2 regions of the Paenibacillus apii genome follow, and region 2 is predicted to be linked to the other one. Evidence: predicted binding sites of a transcription regulator. Region 2 holds the regulator's gene; the other holds the start of a gene.
The links. The regulator CtsR, encoded in region 2, represses protease genes until heat stress. The targets are predictions, from matches to a motif close to ATGGTCAATAAAGGTCAAACA.

Region 1 (3,414 bases), on a different contig from region 2:
CAAGCCTTTACGTTTTCGCTGAAGGATGGCAAGCGCCTGCTGCTCAAAGACTTGTTCGGAGCCAATCCGAATTACAAAAAGCTGCTGAACGAGAAGGTCGGCAAGCTGTTAAGGGCGGATGAAGGCTATTTTGGCGGTTTCACCGGCCTGAATACGGAGAAATATTTTTACCTTAAAGACGGCCGTGTGGTGCTCTTCTTTCAATTATATGAATATACCCCGTATGCTGCAGGCTTTCCGGAGTTTACCTTTACCTTTAATGAGCTGCTGCCAGACGGAAGCAATCCGTTCACCCGTTCAAAATAGTTGACTGGACTGGATATTCTCCCGTTGCGAGAACGGCTTGCCGTTCATATGCTGAATGGTGACCGAGCCATAAGCGGGGAGGGGAGAATGTAATGGTTTACCACTATGCGGCGATTGGCGATTCGCTGACCACCGGCTTTGGAGCAATGCCCGGAAATGGCTTTGTTCCCGTCTACAGGCGGATGTCGGAAATATCGCTCCGTACTTTTGTCGCTTATACGAACCTGGGAATCAACGGCTTGACTACAGCCGAGCTGAAGAAGCTAGTAAAATACAACCCGCTGTTTCGCCAATCGCTGCGCGAGGCGGATATCATTACGATTTCGATCGGCGGCAACGACCTGATCCAAGTTGCGAAGGCGGGGGGGCAGTCCCACTTGCCGTCTTCGGTCTATCAAAAAGCCCTGAAAGAATCCGGGCGCCATTTTGCCGGTATCATGGGGCAGATTCACCAAGTGAAGGCAGGCGCCGGCAAGCCCTATATTATACGAATTGTCGGATTGTACAATCCGTATCCTACGCTGGAAGAGGCTTCGGGCTGGGTCCGGCAGTTCAACCGCCAACTGGCGCAGTATTGCAGCAAGGAATGCGGTTTTGCCGATATTTACGAAACATTTGCCGGACACGAGCGGGAATTGCTCTCGATCGACCATCTTCACCCGAACGGAAAAGGCTACCGCGTGATTGCCGAGCGGCTGCACTCGATGGGGTATGGAAATCTGCACTCCAATTAACAAAACAAAACACCCTTTGCCCACAATTGTGAACAAAGGGTGTTTTCATTTTTATGGAAGGTTAGGCGCCGACGGAGGTTGTATTCTCGATGACTTTGTCGACAAGGCCGTATTCGGCTGCGTCCGCTGCACTCATGAAGTAGTCGCGGTCCGTGTCCTTTTCGATGCGCTCTAGCGGTTGGCCAGTGCGTTCCGCCAGAATCTTGTTCAGCTTGTCGCGCATTTTCAGGATGCGACGGGCGCGGATCTCGATGTCCGTAGCTTGTCCTTGGGCTCCGCCCAGCGGCTGGTGAATCATAATTTCGCTGTTCGGCAGCGCATAGCGTTTGCCTTTGGCTCCGGCGTTGAGCAGGAAGGCGCCCATGGAAGCGGCGAGACCGACGCAGATCGTGGAGACGTCAGGCTTGATGTACTGCATCGTATCGAAAATCGCCATGCCGGCGGTGATGGAACCGCCCGGACTGTTAATGTACAAGGAAATATCTTTCTCCGGGTCCTCGGCGGCCAGGAAGAGCATTTGTGCGATGATGGAATTGGCTACCACGTCATTGACCTCGGTTCCAAGGAAAATGATGCGGTCCTTCAGCAGGCGGGAATAGATGTCATACGCCCGCTCGCCGCGGTTGCTTTGTTCTACGACCATAGGAATGTAACTCACGTGGAAAACCTCCTTAGAATTAGATCTTCAAAATGGATGTTTCTTCATTAACTCTTACCGTATTACCCACATGATAAACAAATTCAAACAAAAAGTCAAAGAAAGTCAAACTGTCCTCACAAAAAAAGCGCCATCTCATGGCGCTGGGTTAAATACACAAGGTTTGGTTAATCAAATAATGTGGCGCGCCCGCCAAGAATCGAACTTGGATCTCAGGCTTCGGAGGCCTACGTCATATCCATTGGACCACGGGCGCAACAGAAATTATTATAATATAAAATTCGAAGCATTGCAACTCCCAATTATTGATACAGATCTCTGGCAGCGATCTTTCGTCAACGCAATGCCAATGTCGATGCGGATGTCGATGCATAAGAAGAAAAGAGGTTGTGAATTCTAGTTTCGGAGCCCTTGCGTTCAGGGCAATATTTGGGTAGAATATTGGTGGGACTTAAAAAGTTAACCCGGGACGTTTTAAGACCATAGAGAAGGGGAAGACGAGAAAGACGAAGTTGCAGGAGTGAAAGCATGCGTAATTTATTGGAAATCCAAAAGCAGCTTCTGCCTGATCTCATGGAAACCCTCAAAAGACGGTATACGATTCTTCATCAGATCCTGTTGTCGGATATTATCGGCCGCAGAACGCTTGCCGCTTCGCTTGATATGACCGAGCGGGTGCTTCGTGCGGAAACGGACCTTCTGAAGTCGCAGGGGCTCATTGAGATCGAGAGTGTTGGCATGCGCATCAGCGATGCCGGACGGAAACTGCTTGATTTGCTCGAGCCTGTGGCCAAAAGCCTCTTTGGCCTTGATGATCTGGAAGAGAAAATTCGTTCAAGCTACGGTTTGAAGAAGGTTATCGTGGTGCCGGGAGATTGTGAGGCTTCACCTTTTACCAAGAGAGAGCTGGGAAGAGCCGGGGCCAGAGCGCTGCTGAGCGTGCTGAATACCGACGATACGGTTGCCGTTACCGGCGGTTCGACATTGTACGAATTGGCGGAGCAGATGACCTCTCCAATGTCCTTGTCTTACAAAGAAGTCTTGATTGTACCGGCAAGAGGCGGGCTTGGAGAGAGTGTGGAATTTCAGGCCAATACCATCGCTTCAACGATGGCCAAGCGGATCGGAGCGCATTACCGGCTGCTGCATGTGCCGGACTTGCTAAGCGAGGATGCCTATCAATCGCTGGCGCATGAACCGAATATTTCAGAAATTGTACAGATTATCCGCCGTTCGAGAATTATCGTGCATGGAATCGGAGATGCTGTGGAAATGACTCGCCGCAGAAACCTGGACGAGGAAACCGTTAGTAAGATCAAGGATGCGGGCGCCGTTGCCGAATCCTTCGGTCACTACTTTAACGAACAGGGCAAGGTCGTTCATTCCATGCTGACCATGGGACTTCGTCTTGAGGATATTCTTCGGACGGAAGTCGTTATCGGCATAGCCGGAGGAAAGCGCAAGGCTAAAGCCATCCACGCCGTGCTAAGGTTCGGCCAAGAGGACATACTCGTCATAGATGAAGCCGCAGCGGCTGAAATCGTCAGGGAGATCGACGAATATAGCGCTGCCTCCGAGCAGATTCGGCATTAGACGAGCATTGGCATTTTTTATGCTTTATACTTAACTTGTTGTCTTGATAAGCCTTAGGCTTGTCTTGAATAAATAAAAACGAATTTTAGGAGGAACTATTCAATGACTGTAAAAGTAGGTATT
Region 2 (3,414 bases):
TCAGCAGCCGCTGGCGCGCATTGCGTTCATGCTCGATAATCTGGATAGCCACACTGTGCAAGTTGTCGATAATCTCCGCTTCGGTCTGCCCCAGTGTAATCTGGTTGGAAATCTGAAAGATATTCCCGGCGGCTTCGCTGCCTTCCCCGTAAATGCCTCTTACCGTAAGCCCCACCTGATTGACAGCCGAGAGAATACGATTGATCTGCTGAGTCATGACAAGCGCCGGAAGATGCACCATAACCGAAGCGCGGAGGCCTGTGCCGACATTGGTCGGACAACTGGTCAAATAGCCTCTTTTGTCGTCAAAAGCGTAATCGATCGACGCCTCGAAAATATCATCGATTGCGGTAGCCCGTTCCCAGGCCTCACGGACCTGAAATCCGGGAAACAAACACTGAATCCGAAGATGGTCTTCTTCATTGATCATGATGCTGACCGACTCGTCTTCATTCAGCAGCACCGCCCCGCCTCTGGAGTCATTAACCAGGTTAGGACTGATCAGATGCTTTTCAACCAGCACCTTCTTGTCCAGCTCCTCCAGATCATCAAGCTTTAGCAGATGAAACGTGCCAAATCCCGTCTCCTTGCCCTGATCGATTACCGGAGCGAGCACATTCATGACTTCCTCGGCCTGATTCTGCGTTGCCAGAAGAGGAAAAGGGTGATGCTGTATATTGCGGGCGATGCGCACACGGCTGCTGATTACAATCTCGGAGTGGCTGCCGCCGCTGCGCATCCATTCGCTGAGCGCTTGTTCGGTAAACCGGAGATTTGACATCAGGCATTCCCCCTATATATCTTAAGACTTTACTCTTGTGCAATTTCTTTTTCAAGTTTGCGGATCTGATCCCTGAATTCAGCCGCTTTTTCGAACTCCTCCTGCTCGATGGCCTGCTGCAGCTGCCCCTTCAGTTCATCGATTTGGCGTCTGAACTGAATTTTCGCGCCGGCGCGTTTAGGAACCTTGCCGACATGGGCAGTGCTGCCGTGCACTCTTTTGAAGAGCGGGTCGAGCCCCTTGTCAAAATATTTGTAGCAGGAGCTGCATCCGAAGCGTCCGAGCTTGCTGAACTGCCCGTAGGTCATGCCGCATTCCTCACACCGAACGCTTTGGGCCGTCGAAGCGGCCGCGGTTTTCCCTTTGCCTGCCCCCTCCAGATCCAAGAGCCCGGACAGCAGACTATGAATGGAGAAACCGCCTGACGTACCGGGAATCAGCTCTCCTTTTTCCCTTGCACAGCTCTCGCAAATATGAAATTCCGTCTTCTCTCCATTCACGATCTTGGTGAAATGAAGCGTAGCCGGTCTTACACCGCACTCTTGACAAACCATGTATACGAAACCTTCTTTCTCACACCGGTTTATTTGCTAAGCAATGAGATCAGCATCGCCTTCATCAATTTGGAACGAATCTCGTCCCGATGGGGGAGCTTGATCGCAAGGCATTCTCGCGAAATGGCGGCGCGCATAAGGCAGGCTTCGCGTCGGGTCAAAAAGCCGGCTTCTTCGAGCTGATATATAAGCCCCTCAGCCGTACTCTGGTCGATCCCCGAGCCGATCGTTTGGTTAAGGTGCGTATGCAGCGCCGAATGCTGGGGAAGCTCAATACGCTGAATGCGGATATATCCGCCACCGCCGCGTTTGCTCTCCACCAAGTAGCCTTTCTCAAGGGTAAAGCGGGTGCTGATTACATAATTGATCTGGGAGGGTACACAGGAGAAGTGGTCCGCCAGATCGTTGCGTTGAATTTCGACTGTGCCTTCGGGACTTTCATGCAAAATATTCTTCAGATATTGTTCAATGATATCAGAGATATTACGCATCACTCATCCTCCAGATTCAGAGCTTGCAGATGCAGCCGATGGCACCGTTCCATTACTGGCCTTGACCTCTAAAGGAACTTTAACCAAAGTGCAAAGAGCCGAATCCCGCGTAAAACCGGCTGGCAAGCCTGGATTTAGATTCTGTTCAAGCTCTACTAGTGTGGCCTAATCTGTACACCGCATACTTGAAAAAGAACAAACGGGAACGAATAAGTAATCACCTGCTGCATGCTCTGTTGACTTTGACTTTCTTTGACTTATACCTTATTATAGCATATTTTTTCAGAAAGCCAAGTCTTTGATCAGAAAAAATCAAACAATGCTGTTTGAGCCCTCGGAATCCGTTCCTCCAACCAGGATACTGAACATATATTACCCGTAAGCAGTCCGGCTTGATACATGTCCATCGGTCTTTTGTATCCAAGCAGCATGGTGGTTAACGTTCCGATGCCACAGGCTGCCGTTTCTTCTCCTCCGGGCTCACTTTGGAGTGCCTGAAGTGACGGCTTTCCTTGGCCATCTACGCTGAGAGTCCAGAATCCGTTATTCCACGGCGCAAGGCTGTCCACGACCGAAAGAGTTATGCTTCCTAAGCTGCTGGTGGCGACGAATGACAATTGTTCAACAAATGCCTTAACGTTCACAATGCGGGCCATAAAATAAGGATGATTTTCTTGCGTAATCCGCGGATCTGGCAGCAGGAATGGCAGATCGTCGTCAGCCGGCACCATTTTTAAATGTGCTTGAGTCACCATCGAATCATGATTGGCAAAATAGTTCCACAGCCCGCTGCGGGCGCGCCCGTTGGCATACACGAATTCATCGATGACCAATTCCCGGTTCTGGATTTTATAAAGCGCATAGCCTTCCGCTTCGCCCTCCTGCGAATAATAAACGGCACTATGACCGTCATCATCCAGCACGGATTTCTCCCACCATTCCTTGTCTCTTACTAGAGTTCCGTTATATTTGGAAGCAAACTTTCGGTACAGATCATCCAGGACATCTAGTTTCCCCTCATCCCGCTTAACCCGTCCTTCCACTTGAACCTTCTCCGGAAATTTACCGGAAGGAATCGTATATTTCTTGTACTCACAGTACACTTCCCAACCAAACTTACGGTAAAAAGGAACATAGAACGGGTGCAGACAGGACAGCATCTGACCGGCTTCATTCATCTTAATCAGCGCATGGGCCAAAAGCTTGGCCACCAGACCCTGTCTTCGATTCTCCGGCCATGTCGCCACTCCGGCGATGCCCCCCATAAGCAGCGGACGGCCTTGTATGTAGGATTGAAACGGCAGCAGCGTAAATTTGGCGGCGAGACCGCTATCGTCAAAAATCCCCCAAACACGCTCGGGCTTAAATCTCTCCAGCGCCTTCGCCCGGGCTTCGGCCGAAAGCTTGTATTGAAACGCATACTCGGAAAGACTCAGACTTGCGTCAAACTCTTCCGGGCGGAGCTGACGGATTTCCATACACTCACCTCAATATCAATAGGTTATCATGAGTTTGTCAGACGCCAGGGTCTTTGTCAAATCGGAAATGAAGCGATGCCTCATTTAACTGCATTGAAAAAGCCGTTCCC

Region 1: clpP (ATP-dependent Clp endopeptidase proteolytic subunit ClpP) is a predicted target of CtsR. The motif match lies at 1,790-1,810, and genes of this name have one in related genera.

What each region holds. Positions count from the first base shown of each region.
Region 1 covers NZ_JAAKGU010000015.1:53,763-57,176, reverse strand. The annotation lists gene G5B47_RS23340 (DUF3298 and DUF4163 domain-containing protein) at 1-306, shown strand, start outside; gene G5B47_RS23335 (GDSL-type esterase/lipase family protein) at 399-1,040, shown strand; gene clpP (ATP-dependent Clp endopeptidase proteolytic subunit ClpP) at 1,102-1,698, opposite strand; tRNA gene G5B47_RS23325 (tRNA-Arg) at 1,880-1,954, opposite strand; gene G5B47_RS23320 (sugar-binding transcriptional regulator) at 2,227-3,291, shown strand; gene gap (type I glyceraldehyde-3-phosphate dehydrogenase) at 3,394-3,414, shown strand, end outside.
Region 2 covers NZ_JAAKGU010000016.1:55-3,468, reverse strand. The annotation lists gene G5B47_RS23580 (protein arginine kinase) at 1-781, opposite strand, end outside; gene G5B47_RS23575 (UvrB/UvrC motif-containing protein) at 811-1,335, opposite strand; gene G5B47_RS23570 (CtsR family transcriptional regulator) at 1,365-1,826, opposite strand; gene G5B47_RS23565 (GNAT family N-acetyltransferase) at 2,129-3,304, opposite strand.